3 regions of the Variovorax sp. P1_G12 genome follow, and region 1 is predicted to be linked to each of the others. Evidence: predicted binding sites of a transcription regulator. Region 1 holds the regulator's gene; each other region holds the start of a gene.
The links. The regulator HrcA, encoded in region 1, represses chaperone genes, less so after heat shock. The targets are predictions, from matches to a motif close to TTAGCACTCNNNNNNNNNGAGTGCTAA.
Positions count from the first base shown of each region.

Region 1 (6,109 bases):
GGTGCGGCAGTGGCCGCCCAGCAGGATGTTCTGCCGCACGGTCATGGTCCGGAACAGCGCGAGGTTCTGGAAGGTACGGCCGATGCCCATCGCCGCGATGCCGTGCGCCGGCGTCTCGACCAGCGAGCGGCCCTCGAACGAGATGCTGCCCTCGCTGAAGGCGTAAAGCCGCGACAGGCAGTTGAAGAGCGTGGTCTTGCCGGCGCCGTTCGGGCCGATCAGGCCGACGATGTGGCCCTCCGGCACCGAAAACGACACCTTGTCGAGCGCCGTGATGCCACCGAAACGCACGGTGACACCTTCGACGCGCAACAGATCGGCACGGTGGGCAGGCGAGGCGATGGCCGACTCCTTGCACGGTGGGGCCGCGGCCGACCTCGGCCCAGCCTGCACCCGGACTTGCGTCTAGATGCCACTGGATACAAAAGATACCGGCGTTTGAAGGATCGGAAAGCCCGGCTTTACCCTTGCCCGTGCGCAGCCGCCGCCCGCGGCTGCGCCATCGCGGGGGTCGCGACGGCGCGGGACCGGGTCGGAGGTCGGATCAGGTGCGGCGCTCAGCCCACTTGCGGTTCCGACGGCGATTCGCCCTGCGGGACGATTTCCTGTTCCTGGTCTTGCTGAACTGCCGACGCCTGTTTTCCGAAGGCGCCGCGCGCGACGCCCCGGACGAGATGCCGCGGCGCATGGTGCGTCTTCTTCAGCTGGGCCAGGGCCTCGCTGCGTGCGGGCTCGGAGGCCGGCAGGAACTTTTGCAATGAACTCATCGTGGTCGCCCCAATGAACGCCAGGCATATGAAAGCGGCCCCTGGCTTGGCCGAGGGTCGGATTATGGGCGTCCGGTTGCCCGCAGTCACAGGGCGCCCACGGCGGCGGTAATGTTGCTTGCGGCTCGCGGTTACACCTGCCGCATTGCCGACTCGCCCCAAGCGGCGCGCCAGCGCGTTCTGTGACGCCCTGAGCAAGTTTGGCCGGGTCATCCCTTGAAGTTTCGCAAGCCGATCCTAGTTTCCAATCCGGAAGCGCTGGAGACGCCTCCAGCGCCCACCTCAACCCTGAATGGAGGTATGCGCCATGTATCGATCCCTTTTTTCACGCGACATGTTCGCGGAGATGGATCGCCTGCAGCGCGAGATGCAGCAGGCCTTCGACCTCTCTCCCACCATCCGCGGCTTCGGCCGCAGCGCTTTCCCTGCTCTCAACGTCGGTGGCACGGCCAAGACGGTCGAAATCTATGTCCTGGCGCCGGGCGTCGATCCCGCGACGCTCGAGATCAACCTCGACCGAGGCATCCTCAGCATCGCCGGCGAGCGCCAGAGTGCGGCGCCGCAGCCCGGCGGCAAGGAGACGCTGCACATCAACGAGCGTTTCGAGGGCACCTTCCGCCGGGTGCTGAGCCTGCCCGACGACGCCGACCCCGAGGCGGTCGAGGCCAAGGCGCGGGACGGCGTCATCCACATCACCGTCCAGCGCCGCGCCTCCGCCTTGCCGCGACGCATCGCCATCCAATGATCGGGAGAACAGCCATGAACGACATCCAGAAGAGAAACAAGTCCTCCGACGTGGTCGCGCGCAAGGACGAGCGGCGCTACGCCGAGGCCGCCCTCACGCCCCCCGTGGACGTGATCGAGGACAGCGCCGGCATCACGCTGTACGCCGACCTGCCCGGCGTGCCGCGCGACAAGCTGCACCTGAACGTCGAATCCGATTCGCTGACGATCGAAGGGGAGATCGACATGGCGGTGCCCGAAGGGCTGCAGTCCAGCCACACCTAAGTCGGCCTCGGCCGCTTCCATCGGGTCTTCACGCTGAGCAAGGAACTCGACACCGAGAAGATCTCGGCGGAGCTGGTGCAGGGCGTGCTCAAGCTGCGGATTCCAAAGACGGAACACGCTCAACCGCGACGCATCAATGTCGACGTGACCTGAGCGCCCGGCCGCGACGAGGCGAAAGACAGGTCGCCGTCGCGCAAGAAGTCGCGCAAAAGAAAAAGGGTTAGGACGCGTGAACGTCCTAACCCTTTAAGAGAGTGGTGCGGCTGGCAGGAATTGAACCCACGACCCCTTGGTTCGTAGCCAAGTACTCTATCCAACTGAGCTACAGCCGCACAGCTTTCGATTATAGCGCCAATTTTCGGTATCTGTCGACGCATCGGTTTTTGTTTTGCAAAAGACCGAGCGCGGGAGCAGACCTGAACTTCAATGAATGCCTGGTAGGCCGTCCTGGGCTTGAACCAGGGACCAACGGATTATGAGTCCGCTGCTCTAACCAACTGAGCTAACGGCCCACGCGCCCCGGATTCTAGTGGGCCGCGACGCCGTGCCCTACTTGCGGTGGCTCAGCGCGTTGGTGACCAGCTTCGAGGTGATGTCGACAATCTGGATCATGCGCTCATACGGCATCCGCGTGGGACCGATGACCCCCAGCGTGCCGACCACCTGTCCGTCGACCTCGTAGTTCGCGCTGACGATCGACAGGTCGTCGAAGGGCACCACCTGGCTTTCGCCGCCGATGAAGATGCGCACGCCCTCCGCCTGGCTCGAGACATCCAGCAGGCGCATCAGCTGGGTCTTGTGCTCGAACAGCTCGAAGGCGCGCCGCAGGTGGCTCATGTCGCTGGAGAAGTCGGTCACCGCCAGCAGGTTGCGCTCGCCCGCGATCACGACTTCGTCCTGGGCCTCGGTCATGACCTCGGAGCTGACCTGCACGGCGGCCTGCATCAGCGCCGCGATCTCGCCGCGCAATTGCTCGACCTCGGACTGCAGGCGGTCGCGCACCTGCTCGATCGTCAAGCCGGCAAAGTGGGCATTGATGTAGTTCGACGCCTCGACCAGCTGCGACTGCGAGTAGTCGACCTCGGGGAATATCACCCGGTTCTGAACGTCGCCGTCGGGCGCGACGATGATCACCAGCAGACGGCGGTCGGCCAGCCGCAGGAACTCGATCTGCCGGAACACCGAGGCACGCCGCGGCGCCATCACCACGCCGACGAACTGCGACATGTTCGACAGCAAGTGGGCGGCGTTCGTGATCACCTTCTGCGGCTGGTCGGGCGCCAGGCTCGGCGCCGAGGCCGAGGTGAACTGCTCGTGCTGCGCGGTCAGCATGGTGTCGACGAACAGCCGATAGCCGCGGGCGGTCGGAATGCGACCCGCGGAAGTGTGGGGGCTTGCGATCAGCCCGAGCACCTCGAGGTCGGACATCACGTTGCGGATGGTCGCCGGCGACAGGTCCAGCCCCGGCGCACGGGAAAGCGTGCGCGATCCCACGGGCTGCCCGTCGGCGATGTAGCGCTCGACGAGAGTCTTCAGCAGCAACTTGGCACGGTCGTCCAGCATCGAATGATTTTAATGTTGTAATTTGTGAATGAGCTCCCGCTTTCGGCATGTCGCACTGATCGGTAAATACCAGGCCTCCGGCGCCCGGGCGCAATGCGGCGCGCAGGACGACATCATGGAAGGCATCGGCGCCTTCCTCGAATCGCAGGGCTGCAAGGTGTTCGTCGAGAAGTCGCAATCCGACGCCGTCGAAACCGGCCCCTATCCCGCGCTGACGGTGGAAGAAATCGGCCAGCAGTGCGAGCTCGGCCTGGTGGTCGGCGGCGACGGCACCATGCTCGGCATCGGTCGCCAGCTCGCGCCGCACGACGTGCCGCTGATCGGCATCAACCGCGGCCGGCTCGGCTTCATCACCGACATCTCGCTCGACAACTACCAGGCGACGCTGATCCCGATGCTGGCCGGCGACTACGAGGAAGACCTGCGCACGCTGATGAAGGCGCGGGTGATGCGCGGCGACGAATCGGTGTTCGACACCCTGGCAATGAACGACGTGGTGGTCAATCGCGGCGCCACCTCGGGCATGGTCGAGCTGCGGGTCACGGTGGGCGCCCATTTCGTCGCCAACCAGCGCGCCGACGGCATGATCATCGCGACCCCCACCGGATCGACCGCCTATGCGCTGTCGGCCGGCGGGCCGCTGCTGCATCCCGCGGTGCGGGGCTGGGTGCTGGTGCCGATCGCGCCGCACACGCTGTCGAACCGGCCGCTGCTGCTGCCGGACGCGGACGAGGTCACGATCGAACTGGTCGGCGGGCGCGACGCCAGCGCCAATTTCGACATGCAATCGCTGGCCACGCTGGCCATCGGCGACAAGGTGATGGTGCGCCGCTCCGACTACCGGGTGCGCTTCCTGCATCCCAAGGGCTGGAGCTACTTCGACACCTTGCGCCGCAAACTGCACTGGAACGAAGGGGGATCTTGAGATGGCGTTGAGGCGCATTGCGCTGCGGGATTTCGTGATCGTGCATGCGCTCGAGCTCGATCTGGCCGGCGGCTTCACGGTGCTCACCGGCGAGACCGGTGCCGGCAAGTCCATCCTGATCGACGCGCTGCAGCTGGCGCTCGGCAACCGGGCCGATGCCGGCGCGGTGCGCGAAGGCGCCGAGCGGCTGGACGTGAGCGTCGAATTCGACACCGACCCGGGCCTGGCCGACTGGCTGGAGGAAGGCGGCTTCGAGGGCGGTGATGTCCTGCTGCTGCGCCGCACGGTCGACCTCCAGGGCCGCAGCCGCGGCTGGATCAACGGCAGTCCGGCCACCGCCACCCAGTTGCGCGAGCTCGGCGACCGCCTGCTCGACATCCACGGCCAGCACGCCTGGCAAAGCCTGACGCGGCCGGAAGCCGTGCGCGGCCTGCTCGACGCCTATGCCGGCGTCGACACCGGCGCGCTCGAGACGGCCTGGCAAGGCTGGCGCCAGGCGATCGCCGCGCTCGAGACTGCCCGCTCGGCCCAGGACTCGCTGCAGCGCGAACGGGAGCGCCTGCAATGGCAGGTGGCCGAGGTCGCCAAGCTGGCGCCGGGCGAGGACGAGTGGGAAGAACTCACCGCCAGCCACAGCCGCATCTCCAACGCCCAGGCACTGATCGATGCAGCCGAGGGCGCCAGCAGCGCGCTCGAGGACGACGACAGCGGCGCCCTGGCTGCGCTGGCCCGCGCCCTCGCGCTGCTGCAGAACTGCGAGCACATCGAGCCGGAATTCAAGGCGCTGGGCGAAGTGCTCGCCTCCAGCGTGGCCCAGGCCTCGGACGCCGCGCATTCGCTGCACAGCTACCTGCGCCAGGCCGACACCGACCCCGAGCGGCTGGCCGAGCTGGACGAACGCATGGGCCTGTGGATGTCGCTGGCCCGCCGCTACAGGCGCACACCGGCCGAGCTGCCGGCGCTGTTCACCGGCTGGCAGGCCGAGTTGAAGGCGCTCGATGCCCAGAGCGATCTCGAGGCGCTCGAACGCGCCGAGCAATCGGCGCAGCAGATCTACCTGAAAGAGGCCAAGGCGCTCGCCAAGGCCCGCAAGCAGGCCGCGCCCAAGCTCGCGCAGGCAGTCACGCAGGCCATGCAGGAACTCGGCATGAAGGGCGGCCGCTTCGAGGTCGCGCTGCAGCCCTTCGCACAACCGAGCCGTTCGGGCCTCGAAGACATCGCCTTCCTGGTCAGCGGACATGCCGGCAGCACGCCGCGCTCGATCGGCAAGGTGGCCTCCGGCGGCGAACTCTCGCGCATCGCCCTGGCCATCGCGGTGACGACCAGCGAGCTCGGCGCCGCCCAGACCCTGATCTTCGACGAGGTCGATGCGGGCGTCGGCGGCGCCGTGGCCGAAACCGTCGGCCGGCTCATGAAACAGCTCGGCCGCGACCGCCAGGTGCTGGCCGTGACCCACCTGCCGCAGGTGGCGGCCTGCGCCGACCACCACCTCGTGGTCGCCAAGCGCCAGACCGCCGCCAAGGGCCAGGACGCCGCGCGCACCGAGAGCAGCGTCGCGGCAATCGACGACGAAGGCCGGGCGCAGGAAATCGCCCGCATGCTGGGCGGCGAACGCGTGTCCCGCACTTCGCTGGCGCATGCGCGCGAGATGCTGGGGCAGAAGGCGACGGCGGCGGCGTCATGAGCCTTGAACTCGTACTGATCACCGGCATGTCGGGCTCCGGCAAGTCCGTCGCCCTGCACGCGCTCGAAGACGCCGGCTACTACTGCGTCGACAACCTGCCGCCCGAGCTGCTCTCGCCTTTCATCGCGCTGCAGCAGCAACAGCAGGCGGCCAAGGTCGCGA
Region 1 is NZ_JBFUBW010000030.1:77,518-83,626, forward strand. It holds gene AC1D2O_RS28440 (ABC transporter ATP-binding protein) at 1-291, opposite strand, end outside; gene AC1D2O_RS28445 (hypothetical protein) at 558-767, opposite strand; gene AC1D2O_RS28450 (Hsp20/alpha crystallin family protein) at 1,075-1,512, shown strand; partial or broken gene AC1D2O_RS28455 (Hsp20/alpha crystallin family protein) at 1,527-1,928, shown strand; tRNA gene AC1D2O_RS28460 (tRNA-Arg) at 2,031-2,107, opposite strand; tRNA gene AC1D2O_RS28465 (tRNA-Ile) at 2,211-2,287, opposite strand; gene hrcA (heat-inducible transcriptional repressor HrcA) at 2,325-3,338, opposite strand; gene AC1D2O_RS28475 (NAD kinase) at 3,367-4,263, shown strand; gene recN (DNA repair protein RecN) at 4,265-5,947, shown strand; gene rapZ (RNase adapter RapZ) at 5,944-6,109, shown strand, end outside.

Region 2 (6,109 bases), on a different contig from region 1:
GCCTGCTCGGCCGGCGCCTTGAATTCGACGCGGCGCACGCCGCGCTGCGCGGGCTCGGTGCGCGGCTTGCGCTGCGGCACGGCACGCGCCGGGATCGAGCCGTAGTACTTCTCGGCCAGGGCTCGCACCTTGGCGACATCGACGTCGCCCGCGACGACGATCGCCGCGTTGGATGGAACGTACCAGGCCTGGAAGAAAGCGCGGGCGTCGGCCGGCGTCATCGACTCCAGGTCGCTCATCCAGCCGACCACCGGACGGTGGTACGGCGAGGCGGTGAAGATCGCGGCGTTCTGCTGCTCGCCGAGCAGCGCGCGCGGCTGGTCGTCGGTGCGCATGCGGCGCTCCTCCTTGACGACCTCGATCTCGCGCTTGAACTCGTCGTCGGGCCACTGGTTGCTGGCGAAGCGGTCGGATTCCAGCTTCATGACCTGCTCCAGCTGCTCCGCCGGGATCTGCTGGTAGTAGCCGGTGTAGTCGCGGGTGGTGAAGGCGTTCTCGCGCCCGCCCAACGCGGCCACGCGGCGCGAGAACTCGCCGGGCTTCAGGTTCTTGCTGCCCTTGAACATCATGTGCTCGAGCACGTGCGCGACGCCCGAGGTGCCGTCGACCTCGTCCATCGATCCGACCCGGACCCAGAGCATCTGGACCGCGGTCGGGGCCCGCCGGTCGGGCTTGACGATCAGGGTCATGCCATTGGAGAGCGTGAACTGCTGGGCCGGGACCGGCGCTGTGGCGGCGGTCGCAGTGGTGGCGGGATCGGCAGGCGCGGGGGCGTTCTGGGCCAGGGCGGGCAGGCCAGCCAGCGCCATCAGCACCGAAGCCAGCACCGCACCCGACGCAGCGCGGCGTGGCAAGGGGTGTTTCATAGAATGGCTCGGATTGTAAAAAGCGCCCAATGTTCAGTTTCTTCAAGAAAAAACCTGCGGCCGAGAGCCCGGCGCCGGTTCCCGAGCCTGCGGCCCCGCCGGCCGAAATGCCTGCGGCAGCCCCGAAATCGGTCTTTTCGCCCTCCAGCTGGTTCGGCGGCAAGCCGGCGGCTGCGCCGGCACCCGTGGCGGCACCTGCACCTGCACCTGCGCCTTCGCCTTCGCCTTCGCCTGCACCTGCAGCGGCACCCGTGACCGCGCCAGCGCCGACGCCAACGCCGATGGCCCCCGCCCCTGCACCGGTGGAAGTGCCGGCCCCCCCCCCTCCTCCCGCATCGGCGCCGCTTCCGGCGCCGGCCCCGACACCTGCGCCCCCGCCCGAGCGCAGCGGCTGGCTCGGCAAGCTGCGCAATGGCCTGCGCAAGACCGGCAACAGCATCACCGCCGCCTTCGTCAACGCGCAGATCGACGATGCGCTCTACGAGGAACTGGAGGAGGCGCTGCTGATGGCCGATACCGGCGTCAAGGCCACCGAGCACCTGCTTGAGGACCTGCGCCGCCGCGTCAAGAGCCAGATGGCGACCGACGCCGCGCAGGTCAAGCTGCTGCTGGCCGACGCGATCACCGACCTGCTGCGGCCGCTCGAGAAATCGCTGGTGATCGGCGAGCACACGCCGACCGTGATCATGGTCGCCGGCGTCAATGGCGCCGGCAAGACCACCTCGATCGGCAAGCTCACCAAGCACCTGGCCAACGAAGGTGCCTCGGTGCTGCTGGCCGCGGCCGACACGTTCCGGGCCGCGGCGCGCGAGCAATTGCTGGTCTGGGCCGACCGCAACACGGTCGAGATCGTGAGCCAGGAAGGCGGCGACCCGGCCGCCGTGAGCTTCGACGCGGTCAACGCCGGCAAGGCGCGCGGCAAGGACGTGGTGCTGGTCGACACCGCCGGCCGGCTGCCGACCCAGATCCACCTGATGGACGAACTCAAGAAGATCAAGCGGGTCGTCAACCGGGCCGACCCCACGGCGCCGCACGAGGTCCTGCTGGTGATCGACGGCAACACCGGCCAGAACGCGCTGGCGCAGGTCAAGTCCTTCGACGAGGCGCTGGGCCTGACCGGGCTGGTCGTGACCAAGCTCGACGGCACCGCCAAGGGCGGCGTGCTGTGCGCGATCGCGCGCGAACGGCCGATCCCGGTCTATTTCATCGGCGTCGGCGAGAAGCTCGAGGACCTGGAAACCTTCGACGCCCGCGAATTCGCCCAGGCATTGCTCGGATAGCGCGCCAGCGGCCTTCGGTGGCGGCCAGCCTGGTCTATTACGCGACGCTGCGCTCCCCGGCCTTCCTCGCGACCATGCTGGTCGGCACGGTCGCCCTGCTGGCGCTGGTGCACGCGATGGGCGATCTTGTTTTGCCGGTGTCCGCCGTCATCTTCGTGGTGGCCTGGATCTTCCAGTTCATCGGCCACAAGATCGAAGGCCGGAAACCTTCCTTCTTCGAGGACATCCAATACCTCTGGGTCGGCCCGCTGTTCGTACTGTCCAGGCTTTTCGAGCGTCTCGGCCTCCGCTGGTAGGCCTGGAGGCTTGTGGCCCAGGCTATCGACCCCATAGAAAATAAGGGGGAACCCTTGCCTTAGCACTCCCTCTAACCGAGTGCTAATATGGCCATGAAAGAAGGAGTTTCCCGAATGACAACACTGTCTGGAGCCTCTGCCAACCAGCTCGCCGTCGCCAATCCCTGGTCGATGGTGCCGCCGCTGGGTAACTTGGACGCCTACATCTCGGCAGCCAACCGCCTGCCTTTGCTGACGCTCGAAGAGGAGCAGGGCTTCGCGCGCAAACTGCGCGACGACAACGACCTCGAAGCCGCCGGTGCGCTCATCTTGTCGCATCTGCGCCTTGTCGTCTCTATTTCCCGCCAATACCTGGGTTATGGCCTGCCGCACGGCGACCTGATCCAGGAAGGCAATGTCGGCCTCATGAAGGCCGTCAAGCGCTTCGATCCCGACCAGGGCGTCCGGCTGGTGAGCTACGCCATGCACTGGATCAAGGCCGAGATCCACGAGTACATCCTGAAGAACTGGCGCATGGTCAAGGTCGCGACGACCAAGGCCCAGCGCAAACTGTTCTTCAACCTGCGCTCGATGAAGCAGGGTTTCAAGGCCGATTCGGCCGCCGCCGACGGTGGCACCCACCGCGAGACGCTGAGCCCGGACGAGGTTTCGCAGATGGCCACGCGGCTGAACGTGAAGCCCGAGGAAGTGCTCGAGATGGAAACCCGGCTCTCGGGCGGCGACGTGCTGCTCGATCCGAGCCCGTCCGACGACGGCGACGACGGCTTCGGCCCGATCGCCTATCTGGCCGACGCCACGCAGGAGCCAACCGCACAGCTCGAATCGCGGCAGCGCGACCGGCTGTCGACCGACGGCATCTCGACCGCGCTGGAAGCCCTGGACGAGCGCAGCCGCCGCATCGTCGAGGAGCGCTGGCTCAAGGTCAACGACGACGGCTCGGGCGGAATGACGCTGCACGACCTGGCTGCGGTCTACGGCGTGAGCGCCGAGCGCATTCGCCAGATCGAGGTGGCAGCGATGAAGAAAATGAAGAAGGCCTTGGCCGAATACGCCTGAAGCGCCCTTCTCCCTCGCATCAAGCCCGGCCCCGTGCCGGGCTTTTCTTTTTCAGGCCGCCTCGGGCGCCCGCTTCGCCAGCGTCCTCGACGCCCGACGCACGATGTAGCCGGTTTCGGCCGAGTCGCTCTCGGCCAGCCAACGGTCGCAGGTGGCTTCGACCCAGTCCGGTTGCGTGCGGCTCGCGTCGTTGAGCCAGTTGGCGACCGAGTTCTGGACATAGCGGCTGGGGTCCGACCTGAGCGGCTCCAGCAGCGGCAGGCCGAGCCAGGGCTCGGCCTTGAGGCGCTCGATCTGGGCGCACCAGACGCCGCGCGGCCGAGTCAGTTCGCTGGCGAAGCGGCGAATGTTCGGGTCCGGGTCCGCCGTCCAGGGCTGCAACCGCTCCAGGGCCTCGTCGAGCGAGCGGATGGTCGCGTCGCGCACCGCCATCCACGCCATCTCGCGCACGCCGAAATGCGGATCGGCCGCAAAGCGCCGGGTGGCCTCCAGTTGCCCGGCCAGCGACAGGCCCGACATCGGGATCCACTGCGTCGCCCAGCAACGCGCCACGTCGCTCGGATGGGTGGCCAGCCGATGGGCCACCGCGTCGCGCTCGGGATGCGCGGCCGTGAGGTCGTAGAGCGCCCGCGCGATGTGGCCGTGGCGCTGCATCGGCTTGAAGGCTGCCAGCATTGCGAAGGTGTCGCCCAGGCGTTCGCTGGCCGCATCGAGCCCGATCTGCGCGGCCACGCTGCGCGCCAGCCTCGGCAGCTCCAGCGCCATGAATTCGTTGAGATTGACGGTCTCGAGCAGGCCGTCGTTGAGTGCCTCCAGCACCTCGGGCGGGATCAGCGCCATGCGGAAGGCGCCCTTGCGCTGCAGCAAGTGATCGACCGAGGCCACGGCGCTCAGGACTTGAGCAGGGCCTGGAGGTCCGCCACCATCGGCGCCACGCCGGCGCCATAGCGCGCGTAGAGCCGCAGCCGGCCCTGCGGGTCGTAGACGAAGCTGGCCGCCGAGTGGTCCATCGAATAGCTCGTCGGGGTCTTGCCGTCGACCTTCTTGAAGTAGACCTTGAAGTCCTTCGCGAGCGCCGCGAGCTGGTCGGGCGTCGGGATCAAGGCGACGAAGGAAGGGTCGAAGGCGCCCATGTAGGCCTTCATCACTTCCGGCGTGTCGCGCGCCGGGTCCACGGTGACGAACAGCACCTGCAGCTTGTCGCCATTGGCACCCAATTGCTGCTTGACCTGCGCCATCTCGCTCATGGTGGTCGGGCAGACATCCGGGCACTGGGCATAGCCGAAGAACAGCACCACCGCCTTGCCCTTGAAGTCGGCCAGCGTGCGAGTCTTGCCGTCGGCATCGGCCAGCGAGAAATCCCTGGCGTAGTCGGCGCCCGTGATATCGATCGCATGGAAGCTGGGCTTGGCTTCGGAGCAACCCGCGAGCTGGACGCCCGCGAACGCGGCGACGCCGGTCCAGGCCAGGGTTTGGAGCAATTGCCGCTTGTTCATGGGTTCGATCATCGGAGGTAGTGGTCGACCAGCAGCGCGGCGAACAGCACGCTCAGGTGGATCAGCGAAAAGCGGAAGGTCTTGCGTGCGAGCGCGTCGGAATAGTGGCGCCACAGCGCGAAGGCATAGCCGGTGAAGCCGATGCTGACGCCGATCGCGACCACCAGGTAGAGCCAGCCGCTCATGCCGTAGATGAAGGGCATCAGGCAGGCAGCGAACAGGATGAAGGTGTAGAGCAGCACCTGAAGCCGCGTGAACTCATTGCCGTGGGTCACGGGCAGCATCGGCAGTCCCGCCTTGCGGTAGTCCTCGACCCGGTAGAGGGCCAGGGCCCAGAAGTGCGGCGGCGTCCACAGGAAGATGATCAGGAACAGGATCAGCGCCTCGGGGCCGACGTCGCCGGTCATCGCGGCCCAGCCCAGGACCGGCGGCATCGCGCCCGAGGCGCCGCCGATCACGATGTTCTGCGGCGTCAGCGGCTTCAGGATCACGGTGTAGATCACCGCGTAGCCGACGAAGGTCGCGAAGGTCAGCCACATGGTCAGCGGGTTGACCGTGAACCACAGCAGGGCCGAGCCCGCCGCGCACAGCGCCGCCGAGAAGCTCAGCGCCTGCCGGTCGCTGAGCTGGCCGCGGGCCGTCGGCCGCCAGGCGGTGCGCTTCATCTTGGCATCGATGCCCTTCTCGACCAGGCAATTGAAGGCCGCCGCCGCACCGGCGACCAGCCAGATGCCGAGGCAGGCCAGCGCGCCCTGCTGCAGGTCGGCCAAGGTCGGCACGCCGGGGACCGCGAGCACCATGCCGATCAGGGCACAGAAGACGATCAGTTGCACCACGCGCGGCTTCGTCAGCGCATAGAACTGGCGCAGCACGCTGGCGGTGGTCGGGACGGGAACAGACACGGGGGCGCTCATCGGGCCACCTCCATTTTGGGAACACGGGCGCCGGCGCCGGCCGCACTGCGGGCGCCCTCGCGACGGCTTTCGCACAAGGTCCAGGTCAGCACCACCGCGAGCGCCGCGGCGCCGCCGGTGTGCAGCAGTGCCGCCGCGAGCGGCCAACCGAGCAGCACGTTGCCGAGGCCGCTGGCGAGTTGCAGCAGCGCCAGCACAGCG
Region 2 is NZ_JBFUBW010000008.1:214,894-221,002, reverse strand. It holds gene AC1D2O_RS11845 (M16 family metallopeptidase) at 1-866, opposite strand, end outside; gene ftsY (signal recognition particle-docking protein FtsY) at 896-2,146, shown strand; partial or broken gene AC1D2O_RS11835 (Mpo1-like protein) at 2,164-2,442, shown strand; gene rpoH (RNA polymerase sigma factor RpoH) at 2,557-3,498, shown strand; gene AC1D2O_RS11825 (DNA alkylation repair protein) at 3,550-4,383, opposite strand; gene AC1D2O_RS11820 (SCO family protein) at 4,389-4,994, opposite strand; gene cyoE (heme o synthase) at 5,003-5,908, opposite strand; gene AC1D2O_RS11810 (COX15/CtaA family protein) at 5,905-6,109, opposite strand, start outside.
Region 2: rpoH (RNA polymerase sigma factor RpoH) is a predicted target of HrcA. The motif match lies at 2,502-2,528, and genes of this name have one in related genera.

Region 3 (6,109 bases), on a different contig from region 1:
CGGCGCGGGTCGGCATGCGAGAGACGGCCGCGCAGGGCGGCGAGCAGGTCCTGCCAGAGGCCGGCCGGCGACAGCGGGAAGAACTTGGCGCGCAGCCGCCCGCTCGCCACGTTGAGCGCGAGATAGACCAGCCCGTTGATCGCCAGCAGCCACATCGCGGCGAAGTGCCATTGCAGCGCGCCGCCGAGCCAGCCGCCCAGCGTGATCGAGGCCGGTATCTCGAAGTCGAACAGCGGCGAGGCGTCGTAGATGCGCCAGCCGCTGGTGACCAGCACCAGCACCGCAAGGGCGTTGAGCCAATGCGTGATGCGCATCCACAGCGGATGGATCGGTGCGTGGCCGGCGGGCGGGAGTTCGCGTTGCATGGGGCGGATTGTTGGCCGTACCCGGTGGCCGATTCATCACGAAGAGTTCAATTAATCGTGACAAATGCGCCGTCGATATCGCCGCACAATCCGGTTCCATGGACCCCGCCAAACGCGTCTTGATCGTCGAGGACGATGCCCACATCGCCGAGCTGATGCGCATGCACCTGCAGGACGAGGGCTACGCCATCACGCATGCGGCCGACGGCGACGCCGGCATGCGCGAACTCGAGCGCGGCAGTTGGGACGCATTGATCCTCGACCTGATGCTGCCGGGCATCGACGGGCTCGAAATCTGCCGCCGGGCCCGGGCCATGACGCGCTACACGCCGATCATCATCACCAGCGCCCGCTCCAGCGAGGTGCACCGCATCCTGGGCCTCGAACTCGGCGCCGACGACTACCTGGCCAAGCCGTTCTCGGTGCTGGAACTGGTGGCGCGGGTCCGGGCCCTGCTGCGCCGCAGCGACGCGCTGGCACGCAATGCGCGGATGGAGGCGGGGCGCCTGGACATCGGCAGTCTCTGCATCGATCCGGTCGCGCGCGAGGTGCAGGTCGACGGCAAGCCGGTCGAACTCACGCCGCGCGAATTCGACCTCCTGCATTTCTTCGCCCGCCATCCGGGCCGTGTGTTCTCGCGCCTCGACCTGCTGAACCAGGTCTGGGGCTACCAGCACGACGGCTACGAGCACACGGTCAACACCCACATCAACCGGCTGCGCATGAAGATCGAGGCCGACCCCGCCCAGCCCAGCCGCATCCTCACGGTCTGGGGGCGCGGCTACAAGCTGGCCGGACCGGAGGGCGGGGCATGAGCCTCTTTCGCAGCAGCCTGTCGCGCCGCCTCTCGGCGGTGTTCGCCGTGCTGCTGCTCGCCTGCTGCGGCGCCTCGGTCTGGCTGCAGATGCAGGCCAGCGGGCGCTACGAGCAGGAGGTGATGCAGCGTCTTTCCGGCGGGCTGGCGGCGCACATCGCGCAGAACTCGACCCTGATGGAGCGCGACGGGCTCAACCAGGCGGCCGTGCGCGATCTGTTCGACAAGCTGATGGCCGTCAATCCGAGCGTCGAGGTCTACCTGCTCGGGCTCGACGGCCGGATCCAGGCCCAGGCCGCGCCGCCCGGGCACCTGAAGCGGGACAGGGTCGACGTGGCGCCGATTCGCCGGTTGCTCGACGGCGCCCCCTTGCCGATCGTCGGCGACGATCCGCGCGCCGAAGGCACCCGCAAGGTGTTCAGTGCCGCGCCGCTGCGCATCGACGGTCGCGAGGTCGGCTATGTCTATGTGGTGCTGTCGGGCGAGGAGCGCGACGCGCTGCTGGCCGACGCTGCGGCGAGCAACGTCCTGCGAACGACGTTGTGGTCGGTGGCATTGGTCGCGCTGCTGGGCCTGCTCGCCGGGTTGGCGGCATTCCATCTGATCACGCGCCCGCTGCGCGAATTGACCGGGGCGGTCCGCAGGTTCGAGGCCGATGGCGTGGCGGCGCTGCAGGACGCCGGGCCGACGTTCGAGCGGACCCGCCGCGGCGGCGACGAGATCGCCGCGCTCTCGCAGGCGTTCGTCCAGATGACGCAGCGCATCGCCGAGCAATGGCGCGAGCTCACGCAGCAGGACCAGCAGCGGCGCGAACTGTTCGCCAACATCTCGCACGACCTGCGCACGCCGCTCACTTCATTGCATGGCTATCTCGAGACGCTGTGGGTCAAGGCCGATACGCTCGACGTCGCCGAGCGCCGCCGCTACCTCGAGATCGCGCTGGCGCAAAGCCGCAAGGTCTCGCGGCTGTCGCAGGAGCTGTTCGAGCTGGCGCGGCTGGAGTATGGCGTCGTCAAGCCCGAGAAGGAGACCTTCGCCCTGGCCGACCTGGTGCAGGACGTGTTCCAGAAGTTCGAGCTGGCGGCCGAGGCGCGCCAGCAGCGGCTGGTGGCCGACATCGCGCCGGACCTGCCGGGCGTGACCGCCGACCTCGGCATGATCGAGCGCGTGCTCGCCAACCTGCTCGACAACGCGATCCGCCATACGCCCGCGGGCGGCGAGATCGCGGTGCAGCTGCGGCAGGACAAGGAGGGCGTGCGGGTCGAGATCAGCGACACCGGCCCCGGCATCCCGAACGAGCTGCGCACGGCACTGTTCACGCGACCGGTGTTTTCGTCGGCCGGTGGCCGCAGCGGCGGGCTCGGGCTGGTCATCGTGCAGCGCATCCTGCAGCTGCATGGCAGCGACATCCGGCTCTTGCCACGGCCCGAGAAGGGGGCCGTGTTCTCGTTCCTGCTGACGTAAAAAAGCCCCGCAGCTTTCACTGCGGGGCTTCTTGGCTTGGCTGTGGCAGCCGGGGCCGGGGGATTACATCCCCATGCCGCCCATGCCACCCATGCCGCCCATGTCGGGCATGCCGCCGGCGCCGCCTTCTTCCTTCGGTGCGTCAGCGACCATGGCTTCGGTCGTCAGCAGCAGCGAGGAGACCGAGGCTGCGTTCTGCAGTGCGGTGCGGGTCACCTTGGTCGGGTCCAGGATGCCCAGCTCGAGCATGTCGCCGTAGGTGTCGTTGGCGGCGTTGAAGCCGTAGTTGCCCTTGCCGGCCAACACTTCGTTCACGACCACCGAGGCTTCGCCGCCGGCGTTGTTGACGATCTCGCGCAGCGGCGCTTCGATGGCCTTGAGCACCAGCTTGATGCCGGCGTCCTGGTCAGCGTTGTCGCCCTTGAGCTTGTCGCCCACGGCTTGCTTGGCGCGCAGCAGGGCCACGCCACCACCGGCAACCACGCCTTCTTCCACTGCAGCGCGAGTGGCGTGCAGGGCGTCTTCGACGCGGGCCTTCTTTTCCTTCATTTCGACTTCGGTGGCAGCGCCGACCTTGATCACTGCAACGCCGCCGGCCAGCTTGGCCACGCGCTCTTGCAGCTTTTCGCGGTCGTAGTCGCTGGTCGCTTCTTCGATCTGCACGCGCACTTGCTTGACGCGGGCTTCGATGTCGCCAGCGGCGCCGGCGCCGTCGATGATGATGGTGTTTTCCTTGCCCACTTCGATGCGCTTGGCTTGGCCGAGGTCGGCCAGCGTCACCTTCTCGAGGGTCAGGCCCACTTCTTCAGCGATGACCTTGCCGCCCGTCAGGATGGCGATGTCTTCGAGCATGGCCTTGCGGCGGTCGCCGAAGCCAGGCGCCTTGACGGCCACGACCTTCAGGATGCCGCGGATCGTGTTCACGACCAGGGTCGCCAGGGCTTCGCCTTCGACTTCTTCGGCAATGATCAGCAGCGGACGGCCGGCCTTGGCGACTTGCTCCAGCGTGGGCAGCAGGTCGCGGATGTTGCTGATCTTCTTGTCGAACAGCAGCACGAAGGGGTTGTCCAGCAACGCCGATTGCTTCTCGGGGTTGTTGATGAAGTAGGGCGACAGGTAGCCGCGGTCGAACTGCATGCCTTCGACGACGTCGAGTTCGCTGTCCAGCGACTTGCCGTCTTCGACGGTGATCACGCCTTCCTTGCCGACCTTGTCCATCGCGTCAGCGATGAGCTTGCCGATGGTTTCGTCGCTGTTGGCCGAGATCGAGCCGACTTGCGCGATTTCCTTCGAGGTGGTCGTGGGCTTGGAAGCCTTCTTCAGCTCGGCGACCAGGGCGGTGACCGCCTTGTCGATGCCGCGCTTCAGGTCCATCGGGTTCATGCCGGCAGCCACCAGCTTGAAACCTTCGCGAACGATGGCCTGGGCCAGCACGGTCGCGGTGGTGGTGCCGTCGCCGGCGTTGTCCGAAGTCTTGGAAGCCACTTCCTTCACGAGCTGGGCGCCCATGTTCTGGAGCTTGTCCTTGAGTTCGATTTCCTTGGCGACCGACACGCCGTCCTTGGTCACGGTCGGGGCGCCGAACGAGCGCTCCAGAACCACGTTGCGGCCCTTGGGGCCCAGGGTCACTTTGACTGCGTTGGCGAGGATGTTGACACCTTCGACCATGCGCGCGCGGGCTTCACCGCCGAAGACTACGTCTTTTGCTGCCATGAGATTTCTCCGAATTCAGTTGTTTGGGGGATGAGGGCTTGAGAAATTACTTCTCGACGACGGCAAAGAGGTCGTCTTCCTTCATGACCAGCAGTTCGTCGCCGTCGACCTTGACGGTCTGGCCGCTGTACTTGCCGAACAGGACGCGATCGCCGACCTTGACGCTCATTGCGCCGAGTTCGCCCTTGTCGTTCTTCTTGCCAGGACCGACGGCCAGAACTTCGCCTTGATCAGGCTTCTCGGCGACGTTGTCGGGGATCACGATGCCCGAGGCGGTCTTGGTTTCGCTTTCAATGCGCTTGACGATCACGCGATCGTGCAAAGGACGAAGTTTCATTGCATCTCCTGATAGGAACGGGGGTTTGGCTTGGGCTACGGCGTGGTGCCGGCGCCACATTCGTTGTGAAGCGGGGGACTGTTAGCACTCAACTCCAACGAGTGCTAATGATAAGGGTGTTTTGGGGCATTTCAAGGCGGGCTGACCTTTTCGCCTGCCGTGAAAGCGGTGCGGTGCTAGATTGCTCCGATGGACAGACGCCGGGCCTTTCTCGCCGCCCTGGTCGGGGTGGGGGTCGGTGTTGGCGTGCTCTTCCTGGTGACGGATCTTCCCATGCCGGGGGGGAGCAAGGCCGCGCCCTACCTGGACATTCCGGTGGGCGGCATCCCTGCCGGTGCCCCGAAGTTCTTCATGTGGAACGACGCGCCCTTCGCCCTCGTGCGCACGACCGGCGAGATGCTCGACGATCTCCAGGCGCAGACCCCGAACACCTGGAGCCAGCGCCCGATCCCGGCGGATCGCCCCGCGTTCTTTGTCTACTCCCTGGTGAGTCCGGTCCTGGGGTGCGTGGCCCGGCATGCCCCCAAGGGCGCCTTCCGCTTCGCGCCCGAGCGCCTGTGGCAAGGGGGCTTCTACGACCCCTGCCACTTCGCCGAATGGGACTATGCGGGGCGCGCGATCCGGCAGTACCCGGATCAGGGCGAGTCGATGCGCGTGGCCGATCTCGACGCGCCGGCGTTCGAACTCAGGACGCCGGACACCTTGCGAATCCACCGCTGAGTCCGGCTGGTGCGCCGGTCGAGGCTTCCTGCGAAGGCGCCGGGCTCCGCCCGGTACGTCTACCGCCGCCGATGTGGATGAAGGCGAACCGCCTGTCGGTCGAAATTAGCCTTTCGTCACTTTTCCCACGAAACGGCCGCGTAGGTAAAGCCCGATATCCGTCAAATGTGATAATTTCACATCCACTTGTACTTTGTGACATTTTGAAATTATTTGCTGCGATGTGCCTCTGATCCGATTCAAGGGTCGAGGCCGCGCGATGAAGGATGCAGCCCGATGGCTCAGTCTCTGGAACAGATGCCGATGGCGTCGACGACGGCAAGCTCGAATGTCCCTTGGGGCGGGCGGGCGCGCGGCTTCACGCTGATCGAGTTGATGATCACGGTGGCGATTGTCGCGATCCTGGCGGCGTTGGCCTATCCGTCGTACACGCGTTACATGCTTCGTGCGCATCGCGCGTCTGCGGTCAGCTATGTCATGGGTGTGGCCAGCAAACAAGTGCAGTTCAATCTGGATGCTCGGCGCTACGGCAATGACGCTGATCTGGGCACGACGACGCTGCCGGCCGAAGTGCTTCCGTACTACACCGTGGTAACGACCCCCGACAACGCGGCGGCACCGCCGACTTATACGATTACCGCCACGCCGAAAGACAGTCAGACGGCAGACACACCGTGCGGCACGCTGACGGTCAAC
Region 3 is NZ_JBFUBW010000007.1:53,893-60,001, reverse strand. It holds gene AC1D2O_RS09955 (cytochrome b/b6 domain-containing protein) at 1-365, opposite strand, end outside; gene AC1D2O_RS09950 (response regulator transcription factor) at 464-1,180, shown strand; gene AC1D2O_RS09945 (sensor histidine kinase) at 1,177-2,643, shown strand; gene groL (chaperonin GroEL) at 2,707-4,356, opposite strand; gene AC1D2O_RS09935 (co-chaperone GroES) at 4,403-4,693, opposite strand; gene AC1D2O_RS09930 (Rieske (2Fe-2S) protein) at 4,883-5,413, shown strand; gene AC1D2O_RS09925 (type IV pilin protein) at 5,690-6,109, shown strand, end outside.
Region 3: AC1D2O_RS09935 (co-chaperone GroES) is a predicted target of HrcA. The motif match lies at 4,775-4,801, and genes of this name have one in related genera.